One region of the Clostridium sp. Marseille-QA1073 genome, then DNA from elsewhere that is predicted to be linked to it. Evidence: a T-box and tRNA genes for the amino acid it is inferred to sense, from the RefSeq annotation. Region 1 holds a T-box; the other holds one or more tRNA genes.
What was found. A T-box is a leader RNA that pairs with one kind of tRNA and senses whether it is charged. The one in region 1 lies ahead of lysS (lysine--tRNA ligase), so its partner is inferred to be a tRNA-Lys.
Positions count from the first base shown of each region.

Region 2: it encodes a tRNA-Lys, which carries the amino acid that the T-box ahead of lysS (lysine--tRNA ligase) is inferred to sense. The anticodon was not compared.

Region 1 is NZ_JBSVQM010000016.1:26,187-37,811, reverse strand. Features, by position in the region: gene ACY1IQ_RS14205 (S4 domain-containing protein) at 1-161, opposite strand, end outside; gene lysS (lysine--tRNA ligase) at 756-2,276, opposite strand; T-box leader at 2,415-2,682, opposite strand; gene ACY1IQ_RS14195 (YjiH family protein) at 2,957-4,315, shown strand; gene ACY1IQ_RS14190 (tRNA 2-thiocytidine biosynthesis TtcA family protein) at 4,381-5,247, opposite strand; gene ACY1IQ_RS14185 (hypothetical protein) at 5,407-6,156, shown strand; gene ACY1IQ_RS14180 (DHHW family protein) at 6,210-7,349, opposite strand; gene ACY1IQ_RS14175 (MBOAT family O-acyltransferase) at 7,729-9,135, opposite strand; gene ACY1IQ_RS14170 (DUF4358 domain-containing protein) at 9,180-9,677, opposite strand; gene ACY1IQ_RS14165 (GDSL-type esterase/lipase family protein) at 9,872-10,741, opposite strand; gene brnQ (branched-chain amino acid transport system II carrier protein) at 11,534-11,625, shown strand, end outside.
Region 2 is NZ_JBSVQM010000035.1:30-9,555, forward strand. Features, by position in the region: gene ACY1IQ_RS19630 (YitT family protein) at 97-972, shown strand; partial or broken gene ACY1IQ_RS19635 (YbjQ family protein) at 1,107-1,412, opposite strand; gene ACY1IQ_RS19640 (hypothetical protein) at 1,393-1,548, opposite strand; gene ACY1IQ_RS19645 (mechanosensitive ion channel family protein) at 1,710-2,816, opposite strand; tRNA gene ACY1IQ_RS19650 (tRNA-Lys) at 3,468-3,543, opposite strand; rRNA gene rrf (5S ribosomal RNA) at 3,576-3,693, opposite strand; rRNA gene ACY1IQ_RS19660 (23S ribosomal RNA) at 3,876-6,765, opposite strand; rRNA gene ACY1IQ_RS19665 (16S ribosomal RNA) at 7,021-8,542, opposite strand; gene mgtE (magnesium transporter) at 9,262-9,526, opposite strand, start outside.

The DNA of each region.
Region 1 (11,625 bases):
TTGTATATGGCATAATGAAATATATTTTTTCCATTTGCATTTTGTCTTCTTTTTAATGAATCTATAAATATAACCTTTCTCCCACAGTTATGACAATATCTTTCTTCACTATCTAAATTATTATTATGAATTTCCCAATTTAAATATAATACTTTCTCCATATTCCTCTCTCCTTAAAACTTCAAGAGGAATATTTATTTTAAGGGACGGTTCATTAAAATTTATAAGAATAATAAACCCTATCCTAGTTAGTAATGCATTAATCATAAACTTTATACTCCTCTTGTTTATTGATTTGAATACACTACTTTATAATAAGGAGTCATACGATTTCACCTACTTTCAAATAAAAAAGGCTATAAGAAGATAATTCCTCTTATAGCCTAAATTTTTTTAAATCCTTAATTTTAAATTAAGTAAAGCAAAGCTAACCCATAAATTATGAGCAAAAAATTAAGATTAATCCAGCTCTATAAGTTTTCTACCTTCTAATTACTAATTTTTAAGAAGCATAACAAATAAACCTAATTACTTAGGTGTTTTAAAACTTCTTTATTAATTAAATAAAAATTTAATTAGCAATTAGCTGGTTCCATAACTATAAGCCCTCCAAAATTTAATCTCTATAGTTTATAATATATGATACCATTGTAAAATTGTCAATAAAATATAGAATATTCAAATAATATTCTATTAATTCAATATAAAATAAAAAACACTATCCTGAAACTCAGGATAGCATTTTTATTGTAAATTTATCTTTTTACTAGTGGAAAAGCAATAATATCTTTTATAGAATTTGCTCCTGTTAAGAACATTATCATTCTATCAATTCCTATTCCAAGTCCTCCTGCTGGTGGCATACCTACATCTATTGCCACAGCAAACTCTTCATCCATAGGACTTGCAGTTTCAAGTCCTGCTCTTAATTTATCCGCTTGATCATGAAGCAGCACTCTCTGCCTTAATGCATCATTTAGCTCTGAATAAGCATTTCCAAGCTCTACCCCATAAGCATAAGGTTCAAACCTTTCTATTAGCTCAGAATTTTTTCTATGAACTTTACAAAGAGGTGAAGTTTCTACAGGAAAATCTATTACAAAAGTAGGTTCTACTAGCTTTGAAGCTGAATACTCATCAAAAATAGTCATTATTAAATCACCTTTTGTCATGTCTTTAATATCTAATCCTTCTAAAGCTTCCTCACTTAACAATTCTCTTTCCTCTACTATTTTTACAATTTCTTCTCTTGATAAAAACTCTACATCAATCCCTGTATCTTCTTTTACTAAATCACACATTCTAGCTCTTCTCCATGGTGCTTTAAAATCAATTTCTACACCATCATAAACACTCTTTGTTGTTCCGTTTACTTTAGTAAATACATACTCATATAAATTCTCCATAAGTCTCATCATATCTGTGTAATCCGCATATGCCATATAACATTCAAAAAGAGTAAATTCAGGGTAATGAGTTCTGTCAATTCCTTCATTTCTAAAGGATCTTCCTATAGTGTAAACCCTATCTACACCACCTACCATAAGCCTTTTTAAATAAAGCTCAGGAGATACATTCATATAAACGTCAGAATTTAGTGCATTTACATAGGTGATAAAAGGCTTTGCTTCTCCTCCACCATATTTAGTATCGAGAATAGGAGTTTCCATTTCAAAAAATCCCATGCTATTCATAAACTCTCTTATATAACTTAAAGCTCTTGAACGCTTTATAAATCTTTCTTTGACCTCTGAGTTCATAATCATATCTAATGAACGATGTCTTTGTCTTAAATCCATATCTTGAATTCCATGGTATTTTTCAGGTAATGGTCTTATAGATTTAGAAAGTATAGTGAACTCATTAGCTTTAATTGTTATTTCCCCTGTTTTAGTCTTAAATACTGTACCTTCTACCCCAATAATATCTCCTGTGTCTATAAGCTTTAATAAATTATACCTTTCATTACCTAATGCACCTTTATTTAGATATACCTGTATATCGCCTTCTTGATCTCTTAGGTTTAAAAATGTTACATTTCCCATTCTTCTAAGAAGCATTATTCTTCCTGATAGCGTAAAAACTTCTTCTTCTTTTATATCATGAAAATTGTCTATTATATAATTTGAATAAACACATTCTTTAAAACTATATGGGTATGGATTTATTCCTCTTTCTATTAACTCATTTAATTTTTTAACTCTTTCCACCACAAATTCATTTGCGTCATTCATTATTTCTCTTAAATCTTCAATATTTTCATAGTTTCTAAACATTAATGATACCACCTTTCATTTTTAAAAGTTAGACATCTTCTTAAAGTAACTAGTAAATATGCTAGTATCTTTTATATTAGATGTCTTATTAAAATTAAAAAAAGTCAAAAATAAAACTCTCACCTCCAAGACAATAGTCTTGGGGACGAGAGTAATTAACTTCGCGGTACCACCCCAGTTTGTTAATATGTCACCATATTAACCTCTTCAAGTACGTCACAATTTCTGTGATTATACTCTAGCTCTATAACAGGAGCTCCTGTCAAAGTATACTTTTAACTAATAAGTTAAAATCCACCTGAAACTCAGAGTCTTTTTTCAATAAATAATTTATTCACTCCCTCTCACCTACTGGAGTTCTCTGTACAACAATTAATTTATCTACTCTTCTCTTCATAGTCTTTATATTTTAAATATTATTTTAATTCGAATAATTGCAAAAGTCAATAAGAAAATTAACTTTTTTATAAAATCTATCAAATTATATTATTTGTACCAATTTTAAATAAGCCTATGATTATGAATATTTTTCACGATTATGCAAATTTTATTTATGTCTTATGCTTTTATTTGTAATAATCTAAAATTAATTAAAAATAAGGGTTGGCTAATTAAAAATAATGTATTATTATAAATATTGTTTGTATAATTATTAATTTTATAAGAAAGGAAATTTATTAATGGAAAATTTAAATCAAAGGAAATATTCCTCAGCTGATTTGTTACGTTTTATTATTCCATCATTAATAGGGGTACTATTTTTTATGACACCTATTTTATACAATGGAGATATTACTATACCTGTAGCTGTATTATCTAAATTTGTTCTTAATTATTTTGTAGAAATACTACCACTTGTTATGACTGTCATTATATGTGTAACTGTAACAGGAACTATTTTAACTAAGATATTTAAACCTAAATTTATCTTAAAAAATAGCTTTTTAAATACATTATTTAATATATCACCTATTTGGCTAATTGCAAGAATTGCTGGTATGATCTTTGCAGTTTGTACTGCATTTAAAATAGGACCTGAAATGATTTGGTCAGAAAATACTGGAGGCTTGCTTTTATATAGCTTATTACCTATCTTATTTTCTGTATTCTTATTTGCAGGCATGTTTTTACCATTACTTTTAAATTTTGGACTGCTAGAGTTTTTCGGTACGTTGTTAACTAAAGTAATGCGTCCTATTTTTAAATTGCCTGGACGTTCCTCAATAGACTGTATTGCTTCATGGCTTGGAGATGGTACCATTGGAGTACTTTTAACTAGTAAACAGTATGAAGACGGATTTTATACCACTCGTGAAGCAGCGGTAATAGGTACAACTTTCTCTGCTGTATCTATCACTTTTAGTCTTGTTGTAATTTCTCAAGTAAATCTTGGTCATCTATTTGTACCATTTTACTTAACAGTTACCTTTGCAGGAATTGTGGCGGCAATCATAACACCACGTATTCCACCATTATCTAGAAAACCAGATACCTATTATGGAGATAATAAACAAAATATTAAAGAAGAAATTCCTGAAAATTTTACTCCTTTTCAATGGGGATTAAAACAAGCTGTTGAAAAAGCTAGTAAAAATAATGGTATAACAGGAGTCTTAACAGAAGGTATTACAAATGTTTTAGATATGTGGATGGGTGTTATACCTATAGTTATGGCAATAGGTACTTTAGCATTAATAATTGCAGAATACACTCCTATATTTAAATTTTTAGGAATGCCTTTTATTCCTTTACTTGAATTATTAAGAGTGCCTGAAGCAAAAGAAGCCTCTCAAACTTTAATTGTAGGATTTGCAGATATGTTTCTACCTACTGTTATAGGAAGTACTATTAAAAGTGATTTGACTCGTTTTGTCATAGCTTGTACTTCAGTAACACAACTTATATACATGTCTGAAGTAGGTGGATTACTAATAGGCTCTAAAATTCCTGTTTCAATAAAAGATTTAATAATAATCTTTATTGAAAGAACTATAGTAACTTTGCCAATTATAGTACTGGTTGCACACATATTGTTTTAAATATAATATATCTTAAATAAATCCTAGGAAGCTTTTTCCTAGGATTTTATTATTTATTAGCTGACTTATTCTTCATCATAAAAATCTAAATAAGAATGTTTTTCTCCATCTTTTTGCCATCCTAAAATAGCATTCATATTTACATTTTGTGCTGATCTAAATATGGATTTATCTACGTCATTAAAGTTTTTCTTTAATTCTGTAATTAGATCCTTAATTTCAAAACGTTTATTTCCAATCTTCTTAGCTGCAACCATACATGCGCAGTTTAATGGCCATATACCACTACTTTGAGTAAACTTTTGAATATAACATTCCTCTACATAATAAAGAGGACGAATTAATTCTAATCCTTCAAAATTTGCAGCCTTTAACTTAGGAAGCATAGTTTTATAGTTTCCTGCATAAAGGACATTTAATAGTGTAGTTTCTATAACATCGTTAAAGTGATGTCCTAACGCAAGCTTATTACAGCCTAATTCTTGTGCTTTTGAATATAATGCGCCACGACGCATTCTTGCACACATGTAACAAGGATAATCCTTAGCAATATCATCTACAATTTTAAAAATACCAGATTCAAAAATATGAACTGGAATATTTAAATAGTTACAATTATCAATTAGTAGCTCTTTAATATTTTTATGATAACCAGGGTCCATAGCAATAAACTCTAGCTCAAAATTCATCTGTCCATGACGTTTAAGCTCTTGAAATAACTTAGCCATAACTAAGCTATCCTTACCACCAGATATAGCTACGGCGATTTTATCCCCTTCTTCAACTAAATTATAATCTTTTATTGCCTTAATAAATTTAGACCATATATTTTTTCTATATTTTTTAATAAGACTACGCTCAATTTCTTCAAGTGGCTTTCTTTCATTAAAAGGAATTAAAACCTCGCAACCACTTCCTGCAATCTCGCTCATATTATCACCTCACTTACCACGAAAATATTATATCACCATTAGCTGATTTTGTCTTTTCAAAGCGTTTAAATTATATTTGGAAATAATATTAGTATTATGTATATTTTGTGTTAATGTTTATATATAAATACAAATATCCCAAAATGAGGAGTGTATGTAATGTTTTCCAGAAGAATTAAAGCAAGGATTTCTATTATATTATGTTCATTAATGATTTTTAGTATTATTGGGACATTAAATTTATTTTCAAAAATAGAAGATGGATATAAAAAACAGGTAATTAAAGAAATAGAATCCCTTATGACTGAAGCGAGTAATGTTGGTGCAGAAGTTGACTCTAGTGAACTAGATTTAGAAGTTCAATTAATAAAAGATCTAACTGATATAGGATTCCTCTTGAAATTTGGTATAGAATGTCAAAGGGAAGTAAATGCTCAAAAACTTGAGATGAAACTGCTTGCTCACAAGTCAACAAATTTAGCTGCACCTTCTGAGAAATATATTGCCAAAGAGTCTTGTAAAACCTATGAAGGCAATACTATTTTAGATATTGATGAATCCAATCTATCTTTTCCTTATGAAATTGATATAAATATCCACTATTCCTTTGTACAAAATATAGATGAATATGGATTATATACTCAAAAGATGTATAAAGTTCTAGATGTTAATTCAAATATTAATAATGATAATATCAATGAAGAAAATTTTACTATAAAAAATTTTGAACAAAAAGACTGGTATATATCTGAAATGACAGATTCTTATGCTCGAATCTGTGGTGCAGCTAAATATACATTAAAAATTCCTGGACAATTCCTTATAACTTGTGCAGTTCCTTTTTCAGCAAAACTTGATGTTGGTGAAGGACTATTCTTATATGAATCTGACTCTCCAATACACAATTAAATTTAATATATAGAAAAAGTCATCTAACATAATTATGATAGATGACTTTTAATCTATTCAGATAAATTCCTTATAGATGGATCTTCAAAGAAAGTATTTGCATTGTAGAGTATTAACATATCATTTATTTGATTTTCCTGTATTAGTGTATTTAATCCCTCACTGTAATATCTAAAGTCTACCATATAAATCTCACTAAAATGGGATGTTAAAAAAGGTACAAAACTATTTGCATAAGAATCTTTAACCACTAATAGCTTTCTTCCTTCACCCTTATTACTTGTTATTTTAATTAATGGATGGTTTCCATTAAAAAATACTGTATACTTATCTTTTTTATTGATATTATTCATTTCATAAAGTGATTCATAGCTTTTATCTTCCCCTAAATACTCTACTTTATATTTTTCATCACCCTTTGGTAAATATAATTCAATACTGTCAGGGTTTAAATGTCTAAAACCACCTTTTGAATATAATGATCCATAAAATTCATCTGTAACCTTTTGTATATTAAAATATTCTTCTCCCTTTGGAGTAATCCCCATCTTCTTAATTAGTTCTTCATATGCATAATATGCACCTTTTGTTGTCCAATGGTGATCTGTTTTATAAAATATGTACTCATCTTTTTTCGAACTTAAAGTATCATATAAATCAACAAAATTTATATCATCATTTATAGATTTTTTAACTTTATCAATATATATAAGCTCATCACTATCGGAGACATAGTTAGGAAGCTTATCTTCTAATATCTTAACGGCAGTAGGTACTAGCATAAAATATTTATTAATGTTAGGTGTTAAGTTGTCAAAAGAATTTATTGTTTCTACTTTATTCTTTAAATCCTTATCTTCTGGTTTATTAAATTTTTGAATCAAGAAACCATCTTTGCCTAAATAAACATCATTATTTTCCTTTTTTCCTATAGCTCTATCCGTATCAGATTTAACTCCTATCCAAAAATCTCTTAAAGCAAATTGATCAGAAATATACTTTTCATAATTTGAAGTAAACTTGCCACCCATAAGATTTTTAAATGAAAACTTTGGTAGTTGCTCTAAGTTTCTATTTTCCGAATCTGAAAATTTCCTGCTAGGAGTTAATATGTTTAAAGTCACCATAAGACCTATAAATAATAAAAGCAATATTGCCATAATATATTTATATATTTTGTCATATCTATTCAAGAAAAACACCTCTTTCAAAGTGAACATATATATAAATTACCTTAAGAATTAATATATAGCCTAATATAGCTACATCATCAAATATTCCAATTCACAACTTTAATCAATGGAGAATTGAAAATGGACAATTGACAATTATTGTTGAAATTAGTTTTAATCAAACTAATTTCTTTAATAGATTTTTAATAAAAGTGACTTCGTCACTTTTAAAAGGAATAAGTTGAAAACTTCTCTTGAGAGAAGTATCCATAATTGTCCATTGTCAATCGTCAATTCTCAATTACATAAATATAAGCTAAAACAATTTGTTAACACAATTTTATGAGTGTATAGATTAAATTTATGAGTGGTACATATATATATATGTATATTAATACTATTAAAATCTAAAGTATAAGAAAGGATTATATGTTTCATTTACTAAATAAGCAGTTGAAAGAAATATTAATATTAAATATAGAGGTGGAACAACTATGGCACCTACCATCTTCAATCTTTCTCTTATACTTACAATAACCTTTCTTGGAAGTGGAGTTGAGCAAATTGCTAATACTATAAACAATACTATATTAGTTGATATGTAATATAATGTTTTACTGTCCATTAATAAATACTTACCAAAACCAAACATAGTTCCTATGAATCCCATCGCTAAAGATAGGCTTTCAAATTCAAAAAATACCCATCCAACAATAACTATAATAAGAGTATAAATATGTCCTATAAATTTAGGTTTATTCTTAAGCCACTTTAAAAGGAATAACTTCTCTATAGTTACAAAAAATCCAAAATACAATCCCCATAAAATAAAGTTCCAGTTTGCTCCGTGCCATAATCCTGTTAAAAACCATACCACAAACAGGTTTCTAAGCTGCTTTAGTTGTCCTGTTCTGTTTCCACCAAGAGGAATATATACATATTCTCTAAACCATGAACCTAATGAAATATGCCACCTGCGCCAGAACTCAGTTACACTCTTTGATATATATGGATAATTGAAGTTTTCCATAAGATCAAAACCAAACATTTTCCCAAGACCTAATGCCATATCAGAATATCCACTAAAGTCAAAATAAATTTGGAAGGTAAATGCAATTATCCCTAACCATGCAGAAATTACTGTAAGTTCTGCCATAGGAGTTGCTTTTACAGTAGTCCAAAGAAGTCCTATATTATTTGCAAGAAGTACTTTTTTAGAAAGTCCTCTTATAAATAATTCTGCTCCTTCACCAAATTTATCTAAAGTTTCTTTTCTTTCATCTAATTGCTTAGCAACATCCCCATATTTTACTATAGGGCCTGCAACAAGTTGTGGGAACATAGTAACATACGCACCAAAAGATATAATGTTTTTTTGCACAGGTACTTTGTCTAAATATACATCAATAGCATAGGACATAGTCTGAAATGTATAAAAAGATATTCCCACAGGAAGTGGGAGAGTTGCCGCATTTATACTTAAGTTAAAAATATTATTGATATTATCCACTACAAATCCATAGTATTTAAAGAAACAAAGTATCCCTAAATTTACTACAATGGAGTTTATAAATACCGCTCTAGCAATCCCCTTACGTTCTCTATACTTATCTATAAGTAAACCGTTAACGTAATCAAATACTGTTGAAAATATCATTATTAATATGTACAGGGGCTCTCCCCACGCATAAAACACAAGACTTACTAAAAGTAATATTAAATTCCTAAGAGCTCTAGGAGATATATAATAAATAAAAATAGTTAGTGGTAGAAATAAAAAAATAAAAATTAGACTACTAAATACCAAAGTTTGTCCACCTCCTAAGCAACAGCCTAACTCTCAAACTATTGTTACTTAAGAGCTTCGTCAAATGCACTTTCTATTTTATCAGCATCTTTAGATATTGCTAAAAGAACATAGTTGTCTTTAGTTTTTAATACATGTTTTTCTATTAAGAAATATTCATCTGGAAGATAATCTTTAAAACTTTTACCTTGCTCTTCTACTCTTTTTGATAATTTTCCTTTAACACTTTCCACATTATTAGCATCCTTAACTTTAATTACTGCCACTTCATCAGCTTTAAGATTTGTAGGAGCTACATAAAGAATAAAATTCTCAATCTCATCAGCACTTATGTCATATAGCTTTTGAAGTTTGTCATTATCTCCTTCTTTCATTTCATCCAGTTTAACAGTTTGTTTAATCTTTTCTCCTATTTCTACTGCCGAAAGGTTCTTAGCTTCTTCTTTTTTACCAGAGCATCCAGTTAAAGTTCCTAGCGCAACGGCACCTACAACCATAGTAATAAGAAATTTTTTGTTGATTTTTTTAAATAGTTTTAACATCTGCTTTAAATCTCCTTTTTCTATATTAAATTTTTAAGTATCTAAAATAATTAGTTAAATATCTTCAAGATATCTTACGTATTATTGCATCACTAATTTCTCTAGATAGAATTCTATCTAGAGGTCCTATTAATGCAGTATGACATAAAATATAGAAAAATAGTAACTACCTATTTTTTGAAAATACCTAATAATTATTTTACATTATTTTTTATATAATCAAGCCATAACTCATAGAAGTGATATTTAGTGTGTTTTCCATCAGGCTCATATAAATCTTTATGTTCTTTTAATAGGGGTGCTATATTAAAATAATTCACTTCTTCCTTTTGTGCCATATTTATTAATGCGTTATTAAATTCATCAACACGAGTGTTTGCAAGCAATGGATCCTCTTTTTGTGCTTCTTCATTAATAGGAAGAATAGAATGAATATAAATATTTACCTTAGGTAATTTTTCCTTGAGCATATGTATAAGATCTGCATAATTCTTTGCAAATTGTTGACCATCTATTCCTGTCTCTAGATCATTCATTCCAAAAAGTATAAATATATTTTCTGGTAATAAACTGGCTACCTTGTCCACATCTTTCTGCGCCTGAATAACAGTATGTCCTTTAGCAGCTATAACACGAGACTCATCTAGAAACTCATAAAAACCTAAACTTTCTGTTATAGAATCTCCCATAAATACAGCATTTTTAAAAAATTCTTTATTATCAATTTCTACTTTTTTAACTTCGCTACTATTATTATTTAAAGAAGAATCAGTTCTATTATTTTTTTCTTGATTAACTTTGTCTATATTTAAGGTGTCTTTATCTTTCTTTTCAGAGGTTCCACTTTCTTTAAAATCTTCAATTTTATTATCATTATTTTTATCTATATTAACGTTACTTTTTGCCGATGCAGTATTCTTACCAAAAACATTTTTAAATACATAATTCTTTACAGGTATTGATACAGCAAATACAACTAAAGTAGCAACGGTTATCGACATAACAAATCTCTTTGGATTAACAATTCTTAATTTTCTTCTTTTTCTTCTTCTATATCCCTTCATAATACACCTCTAGTAATCTTTTCGTAGTTAATATATACATTTAAATGTTAAATCATAACATCTATCGACAAATAGTATATAAGAAAATTATATCCCTATTTTTTCTTAAAAGGTTAAGAAAAGGTTAAGAAAAGTTAACAATTTAACTTCATTCATATTTAGTTTAAATTAATATAAAACTCTATGCAACAAAAATACTATATAAGATTTTATGTAGTATTTTCCAATATAATTTGAAATTTTAAATTTCTTAATTAGTCTATCACAATTTTATATTGCAACCTTTTATTTACATTTAATTAATAATAAATTTATGGTATTTAAGGTAAATTTTAAGATATACTTAGAGAATATACTCTTATGAAAAAATTTTTATACTTAACTGATTATATTTAAATTTGAGAAAATATTTACATTGGCTTGGTTATACACTTTCTTATTGTTGATGATAATTTATATACTGTAGTAAATTTTGTCTAAATTGCATATTAATCATAACAATACTAAAATATTATTATTGATTTTACATCTATTTTAAATTAAAATGAAAGGAATTATAAATAACTAATTTTACTGCTTAAAACAACAAACTTTAATTTCTGCTACAAGCCTCAATATAAATATTCAAATATTCATATTTTAATATCTAATACCCAAATTAAGAGAAATTTTAAAATCTTCCACAAATTTTAACTTTTAATATTTCTCTAAAAATATGTTAAAAAATAATCTATTAATGTAAAAAATAAAGAAATTATACTTTTATCATCAAAATAATGAAGGAGGTCATCTATGAAAGATTCATTAAAATTCAGCGAAATATTATCTATAGGACTATTATTGTTTGCTATTTTTTTTGGTGCAGGAAATATGATTTTTCCGCC
Region 2 (9,526 bases), on a different contig from region 1:
TTTTATTTAAAGTCTTTTTATTATCTTTTAATTGTGATAAAGTAAATAAATTAAGCATATTATTTATTTAATAATTTTAGTTAGGAGGTTTTATTTATGAAATTAGACTTAGGAATAAATAAATCGGAACTTATTAAATTCTGCATTATGATAGTGTTAGGTAGTTTTATATGTGCTGTTGGTATAAACCTATTTATTATACCTTCTAACCTATTGAGTGGTGGGCTTTCTGGTATAGCTTTAATACTTCAGTACATAGCTAAAATCCCTATGGGTTACACTATATTAATATTAAATATTCCACTATTTATTTTAAGTGCTCGTAAAATAAATAAAAAATTTACTGTTTTAACAGCCTTTGGTACTTTATCTCTTTCTTTAGGATTAATAATATCTCAACCTTTAAATACTGTATTATCACCTGTAGCAGAATCAAATTTATTATTATATTGTATTTATGGTGGAGTTTTAAATGGCCTTGGTCTTGGAATAGTATTTACTAATCATGGTTCAACCGGTGGATTAGATATAGTAGGCGTATATATGAAAAAGAAATTTGGTATAAACTTAGGTTCTGTAAGTTTTGGAATAAATCTTATAATAGTATCAGTGGGAAGTTTATTATTTGGTTTTAATATTGGATTATATACTCTTATCTCTATGTATACAACTGCTTTTATTATGGAAAAAGTTATTAAGGGCTTTAATAGCCAAAAAATGATTTTTATAATTACTCAAAAGCAAAAAGAAGTTACAAAAGCTATTATGGAGGAATTAGGTAGGGGAGTTACTGTATTGTATGGTGAAGGCGCTTATACTCACGATAAAAGAAATGTACTTTATTGTATAGTCTCCTTAGGACAGCTTCCTAAAACTAAGCATATTATAAAATCTGTTGATAGCTCTGCATTTGTATCAATTATAGACACTGCTGAAGTTCAAGGAAAAGGTTTTTCTAATCCTTTATCATAGTAAAATTATATATACTTATTTAAAGTCAAAAGCAATAATTTATCTATAATTCATATGTAATATGCAATATTAAATAAAAAACTTTTATCATAAAAAAAGTAAAACCCCAATATTAGGGTTTTACTTTTTTTATTAAATTTAACTGCTGTACCATAAGAAATAACTTCAGAAGTTTCGTTAATTATTGAGCTTGTAGTATAGCTTATATTAATAATTCCATCCGCTTCTAAGCTTTCAGCTTCTTCTCCCATTCTCTTTGTTGCTATTAATCTAGCTTCATTCATCATTTGAGAATAGTCTACTCTCTCTTCACCTACTAAAGTTTTAAGTCCACTTAATATATCTTTTCCTAGGTTTTTAGATCATACAACGAATCCTTATACTATAGATATTGTCTCTATTTCTTTTCCATTAATATAATCAGTATTTGCTAATATTATCTTCATCATCTCGTTTAATTTCCTTAATTCTCTCAATCATATTATATACAAGTGGTAAAACTAGAATTATACTAAATATTAGCATAAAAATCATAGCAACCTTTGATATTAAATCGCCAGGAAATTCATTCATCATAATAAATTCTTCAATTGATGAGTAAATAAATGCTCCACCTAAACATAGAAAAATTAGTGTTATAATAATTATGGTTGTTAATACTTTTTTTATAAACTCAACTTATTTTATAATATTTAACTGTATTTTAATGCTATTTGCTACACTACTAATAAATTATATTATTCTTGAGAATTTTCAATATATATACTTCTTGTAGGAAAAGCTACTGAAACTTTTTCTTCTTCCAGTATCTCCATTATTTTAAAATTAATCTCTTCTTTAATAGTTAAATAATCCTTAAGTCCTGCCTTACTAGTGTAATAACAAATAGATATATCTAAACTATTTATGTTAAAATTTTCAAAAGTAACTAGGATACCATCGTTATCAACACCCTCATGTAATTCCAACATCTTCTTTATTTTATCAATACAGGTTTGTATTTTTTCTTTAGGAGTATTATAAGTCACCCCTAAATTAAATTTAATTCTTCTTTTATCTCTTCTATTAAAATTAAATATTGAATCATTAGCTAGAATTGAATTAGGTACTGTAATTAATGCCTCATCAACAGTTCTAATCTTAGTACTTCTAAATGAAATATCTTCAATAGAACCTTCTAGTCCTTTACACTGAATCCAGTCTCCAATCGAAAAAGGTTTGTCTAATATTATTATAATTCCTGCAATAATATTAGAAGCAGCATCTTTTGATGCTAAAGCAAATGCTAATCCTCCTAATCCTAATCCTGTAATAAATGCTTTTAGATTATATTCCCATTTTTCAGCAATCATATATATTGCTAAAGCTATAATTATAAGCTTTAATGTTTTTGATATAAAAGGATATAATATTTTATCTACTTTAACATCATAATTCTCCATTTTATCGAATATTAGTGATGAATCCTCTGTTAAATTCATAAATCCTTGAGCTATCAATATAATAACTGAGCTATCAAATATTCTTTGTATTATTTTAGGACTTAAATAAAGCATCTCCCTAAAAGCCATAGCTACTATATAAAAACCTAATATTAAAAAAAAGTTTCTTAATGGTCTTTCAAAAGCTTGCACTATTTTTAAAGCACCTTTAATTCCAGCTTTAGATAAAACTTTCATTAATGCTTTCATCACATACTTAGTAAATATATTTCTTAAAAATAGTATTAATACAAATACTCCAACAGCAATAGCAATCTTTCTCCATGTTACATATAATGGATTTCTCACTATAGCTTGTATAAATTCATTATTAAATACATCACTTAAAACTAATGCTAACATAAAATCTCCCTTCTTATTATCCTATTAAATAGTATATGTTAAATTTCCTATATTTATATTCTATAGCAATTATATGCATGTATACATTGTATTCGTCACATATTGAGATATTATGATAAAATATCTCTACTTTCAATAAAATATAAATGTTTTTTATCAAATTCTGCAGAAAATTTTTAATACTATTTTAAAACATTATACATAAAAATACATATAGTCTCAAATTTTGTATTATAAATAGAAGTAATCTACATAAATATAATTTGTGAGCTTGTATTTATATATGTTAATAATAATTATTATAAATATATCTTCATAGATTTAAAAGAACATTTCGACAAATTATGATATAAAATTGTAAACTTTAATTATTTTACATTTCATTTTATTTACTTTAAAACATAAACTTCTAAATATGAAAATTTGTAACTAATTATCAGGGATTTTTACCAATTAAAAGTTAAGAATGAAAGATTATTGATGCCTATTTCTTAAATTTACTTATCTTAGAAATCTGAAATTTGAGTTAAAGAAAATTGTAGTACTCCATAGATAGCATTACTATATATAAAATTCAGCGATTTAATTAGAAGAAACTCTTAATTCTTTTTTCATAAAGCTAAAAAAAGCTTAGTACTTTGTACTAAGCTTTGGTGGCTCACCGGGGGATCGAACCCCGGACACCATGATTAAAAGTCATGTGCTCTACCGACTGAGCTAGTGAACCATATTGTTAGCTAAGAAAACTTAGCTAACATTACCTGGCAACAACCTACCCTCCCACACAGTCTCCCGTGCAGTACTCTCGGCGTCCTAAGGCTTAACCTGCCTGTTCGGAATGGAAAGGGGTGTTACCCTTAGGACCATCATCACCAGATCTAAATTTGTTATAAACGTCGTACTACTTCGTCAACTGCATTCGCTGTGGTGCTCATTTACCATTAGTAAACTCCACTCCTCACTCATTTGTTTCCTTGTATTACTCGTTTCTATCAAATTTTAAAAATTTATATAAGCTTCAAAGAAATTATTCTCTGAAAATTGCACAGTGAAATTAATTAGGTCAAGCCCTCGACTTATTAGTATGAGTCAGCTGAACATGTTACCATGCTTACACCTCTCACCTATCAACCTGGTGTTCTTCCAGGAGTCTTACTAACTTATGTTATGGGAAATCTCATCTTAGGGGGGGCTTCACGCTTAGATGCTTTCAGCGTTTATCCCTTCCAGACATAGCTACCCAGCTGTGCCACTGGCGTGACAACTGAGCCGCAGAGGTCTGTCCATGTCCCGGTCCTCTCGTACTAAGGACAGCTCCCCTTCGTTCACCCGCGACGGATAGGGACCGAACTGTCTCACGACGTTCTGAACCCAGCTCGCGTACCCTTTAATGGGCGAACAGCCCAGCCTTGGGACCTACTTCAGCCCCAGGATGCGACGAGCCGACATCGAGGGTGCCAAACCTCCCCGTCGATGTGGACTCTTGGGGAGATCAATACCTCATCCCCGGTGGCTTTTATCCGTTGAGCGATGGCCCTCCCGAGGAACCACCGGATCCACTAAGCCCGACTTTCGACCTGCTCACTTGTCTGTGTCGCAGTCAGGCTCCCTTCTGCCTTTGCACTCTTCGAACGATTTCCGACCGTTCTGAGGGAACCTTTGGGCGCCTCCGTTACTTTTTTGGAGGCGACCGCCCCAGTCAAACTGCCCACCTAACAATGTCCCGTGACCTGATTCAAGGCCTCCGGTTAGAATTCCAGTACTATCAGGGTGGTATCCCAAGGATGACTCCACAAAGGCTGACGCCCTTGCTTCCAAGTCTCCCACCTATCCTGTACAGATAGTACCGGAAACTCAATCTTAAATTACCGATGGCTCTGAGGTCTTTCCGTCCAATCGCGGGTAGCAAGCATCTTCACTTGCACTACAATTTCCTTAGTTACTGTTGGGAGCAATTGCCCAAATCATTACGCCATTCGTGGGGGGGTCGGAACTTACCCGACAAGGAATTTCGCTACCTTAGGACCGTTATAGTTACGGCCGCGTTTACTGGGGGCTTAAGTTCGTGCCTTCGTTTGCACTAAGCAATCCCCTTAACCTTCCAGCACCGGGCAGGCGTCGGCCCCTATACATCAGCTTTTCTGCTTAGCAGGAACCTAACGTGTTTTTGCTAAACAGTTGCTTGGGCCTATTCTCTGCGGCCTACTTGCGTAGGCACCCCTTCTCCCGAAGTTACGGGGTCAATTTGCCGAGTTCCTTAACAGCAATTCTTCCGATGGTCTTAGGATTCTCTCCTCACCTACCTGTGTCGGTTTGCGGTACGGGCATAAGCTTCCTCCATAGAGGCTTTTCTTGGCAACTGTCGGTCAGATGCACTACTTACCTAAGGGCTTCCCCATCACGCCTCAGCTAATGTAGGTGGATTTGCCTATCCTACATACCTAAACGCTTAGACTATCAATAGCTAGCACATCTTATCCTCCTGCGTCACCCCATTTGTAATAACGTCTGCTAGTGGTACAGGAATATCAACCTGTTGTCCATCACCTACGCCTTTCGGCCTCGGCTTAGGTCCCGACTAACCCTGAGCGGACGAGCCTTCCTCAGGAAACCTTAGGTTTTCGACCGACAGGATTCTCACCTGTCTCTCGCTACTTATGCCAACATTCTCACTTCTGCATCGTCCACCGCTCCTTCCGGTACGACTTCAGCCAATGCAGAAAGCTCCTCTACCGCGTACACGTAGTGTACACCCATAGCTTCGGTGGTAGTTTAGCCCCGGACATCTTCGGCACCGAGATCTCTTGACTAGTGAGCTATTACGCACTCTTTGAATGAGTGGCTGCTTCGCTAACATCCTAGTTGTCTTAGAAATCCCACATCCTTTACCACTTAACTTACACTTTGGGACCTTAGCTGATGGTCTGGGCTGTTTCCCTTTTGACTACGGATCTTATCATTCGCAGTCTGACTGCCGAAATAAAAGTATATGGCATTCGGAGTTTGATAAGGTTCGGTAAGCGATATGCCCCCTAGCCTATTCAGTGCTCTACCTCCATTACTCAATTAATCGACGCTAGCCCTAAAGCTATTTCGAGGAGAACCAGCTATCTCCGAGTTCGATTGGAATTTCTCCCGTTATCCACAGCTCATCCCATGGTTTTTCAACACCAACGTGGTTCGGTCCTCCACGAGATTTTACTCGCTTCAACCTGGCCATGGATAGGTCACCCGATTTCAGGTCTACGACATGCAACTTTGCGCCTATTCAGACTCGGTTTCCCTTCGGCTCCGTACCTTAAGTACTTAACCTCGCTACATATCGTAACTCGTTGGCTCGTTCTACAAAAAGCACATCGTCACACATATAAAGTGCTTCGATCGGTTGTAGGCACAGGGTTTCAGGTTCTATTTCACTCCCCTCCCGGGGTTCTTTTCACCTTTCCCTCACGGTACTTCTCCACTATCGGTCACTAGGTAGTATTTAGCCTTGGGAGGTGGTCCTCCCTGCTTCCCACAAGGTTTCACGTGTCTCGTGGTACTCTGGATCAGAACTTAAGGTCTTCTCGTTTCACTTACAGGTCTATTACCTTCTACGGAGTAGCTTTCCAGCTATCTTCAGTTACAATAGCCACCTCTTTTATGTTCTGTCCTCAACCCCCAAGCCAAAGGCTTAGGTTTGGGCTCTTTCCCTTTCGCTCGCCGCTACTTAGGAAATCGATTTTTCTTTCTCTTCCTCCGGGTACTTAGATGTTTCAGTTCCCCGGGTTTACCTCTATATACCTATGTATTCAGCATATAGTACATGGCGTAGCCATGTAGGTTTCCCCATTCGGAAATCTTTGGATCACAGACTATTTGCGTCTACCCAAAGCTTATCGCAGCTTATCACGTCCTTCTTCGGCTCCTAGTGCCAAGGCATTCACCCTGCGCCCTTTGTAGCTTGACCTATCTAAAAATCAATTATACAAATTCGCATAAATAGAATTCAAAAACTTTGTTTTTAAACTTATTTCTGTTTGTCTTGACGAAATTGTTTATTTATCTTTTAAATTTAAAGGATATTTAAACAAATATTTTCACTGTGCAATTTTCAAAGAACAATTGAGCTTTTCCTCTGTCCCGTAGGACCTTGGTCGCTCAAAATTAAACAGAGATAGTACCAGTTTTCGTAGAAGAGTTACCAACTACGTCGACTCCCTAGAAAGGAGGTGATCCAGCCGCAGGTTCTCCTACGGCTACCTTGTTACGACTTCACCCCAATCACTAATCCCACCTTCGGCCGCTGGCTCCTTGCGGTTACCTCACGGACTTCGGGTGTTACCAGCTCTCATGGTGTGACGGGCGGTGTGTACAAGGCCCGGGAACGTATTCACCGCGACATGCTGATTCGCGATTACTAGCAACTCCCGCTTCATGTAGGCGAGTTTCAGCCTACAATCCGAACTGGGATTGGTTTTTAAGTTTAGCTCCACCTCACGGTCTTGCATCTTGTTGTACCAACCATTGTAGCACGTGTGTAGCCCTAGACATAAGGGGCATGATGATTTGACGTCATCCCCACCTTCCTCCCGGTTAACCCGGGCAGTCTCACTAGAGTGCTCAACTTAATGGTAGCAACTAATGATAAGGGTTGCGCTCGTTGCGGGACTTAACCCAACATCTCACGACACGAGCTGACGACAACCATGCACCACCTGTCTCCCTGCCCCGAAGGGCTTCCCTCATTACAGGTAATTCAGGGGATGTCAAGTCTAGGTAAGGTTCTTCGCGTTGCTTCGAATTAAACCACAGCGTAACCACTAGCGGCGAGCCCCGTCAATTCCTTCAGGTTTTCCTAATCTTGCGATCGTACTCCCCAGGCGGAATACTTATTGTGTTAACTGCGGCACAGAAGGGGTCGATACCTCCTACACCTAGTATTCATCGTTTACGGCGTGGACTACCAGGGTATCTAATCCTGTTTGCTCCCCACGCTTTCATGCCTCAGCGTCAGTTACAGTCCAGAAAGCCGCCTTCGCCACTGGTGTTCTTCCTAATCTCTACGCATTTCACCGCTACACTAGGAATTCCGCTTTCCTCTCCTGCACTCTAGACACCCAGTTTCAAATGCAGCACCCAAGTTGAGCCCGGGTATTTCACATCTGACTTAAATGTCCTCTTCACCGCATCCTTTTTACGCCCGGTAAGTCCACGGGACGCTTGCTTTGCCGCACAAAAGCGTACGCGGCTGCTGGCACGTAGTTAGCCGTGGCTTCCTCATATGGTACCGTCATTATCTTCCCATATGACAGAACTTTACAACCCTAAGGCCTTCTTCATTCACGCGGCGTTGCTGCGTCAGGGTTTCCCCCATTGCGCAATATTCCCCACTGCTGCCTCCCGTAGGAGTCTGGACCGTGTCTCAGTTCCAATGTGGCCGATCACCCTCTCAGGTCGGCTACGCATCGTCGCCTTGGTGAGCTGTTACCTCACCAACTAGCTAATGCGCCGCGGGTCCATCTCATAGCGGATTGCTCCTTTGGTACAAAAGTCATGCGACCTTCATACTTTATGCGGTATTAATCTCCCTTTCGGGAGGCTATTCCCCTCTATGAGGCAGGTTACCCACGTGTTACTCACCCGTCCGCCGCTAATCCACTCCCGAAGGAGCTTCATCGCTCGACTTGCATGTGTTAGGCACGCCGCCAGCGTTCGTCCTGAGCCAGGATCAAACTCTCAATTTAAAAGTTTGTATCTTGATTGCTCAAGTAAAGTTTGCTGACTATTAATAGTCATTTTAAGTTTCTTTCGAAACTCAATGAATTAACTGGTTTTACCTATTTCTCTGTTTAATTTTCAAAGACCAAATTATTTAGTAATTTTTACCGTCGTTTTTCGACTGCTTAATCAGTTTATCACTTATTTTTTTGCTTGTCAACAACTTTTTTAATTTAATTTAAAAAGTTAATTGAACAGCTTGTCACTATCGAGTCTGTGTCGCAGCGACAAGGAATATATTATCATAAAGTATATTACACATTTATGCTTTATATCTTATAATTCACTATTAAATTTAACATTCTCTATTTTTCTTTATATTTCTAGTTTTTTTTTATAATGATACACCTGGGATAGTTTTATTTTACTTGTTCTTCATTTATCATTTTATCCTATAAATCCATAATAAAACACATATAATTAAAAATTAAATCTTAAAGTAAAACTTTAAACTTAATTTTATAATTGGTTTATCTTTGATACAAATTTGATATAAAATGATAATTATAATTTCTTGAGATTATAATAATATTTTGCTACTGATTAAAAAAATAAATATAATGAGAAGTAAAATTTAATAAAATATATGATTGCTGTACTAAATATGGTTAAAGAAGTACTATAAAGTTTATAACAAACTTACATGCATAGAAAAAAGGATTGGTTTATCTCACCAATCCTTTTTTTATATTCCTAAAAACATCGCTGCCATTGCAAAATATATTATTAACGCTAAAGCATCAACAATAGTAGTTATTAATGGACTAGCCATTATAGCTGGGTCTAGTTTTAACTTTTTAGCAACTATAGGAAGAACACATCCTACTACTTTCGCTATTATTACTGTAAAAAATAAAGTTGTACATACTGTTATTGCTACATATAATTCTACTTTTTCTAAAAAATATACTCTTAAAAAGTTTACTCCTGATAGTACAATACCAACAACA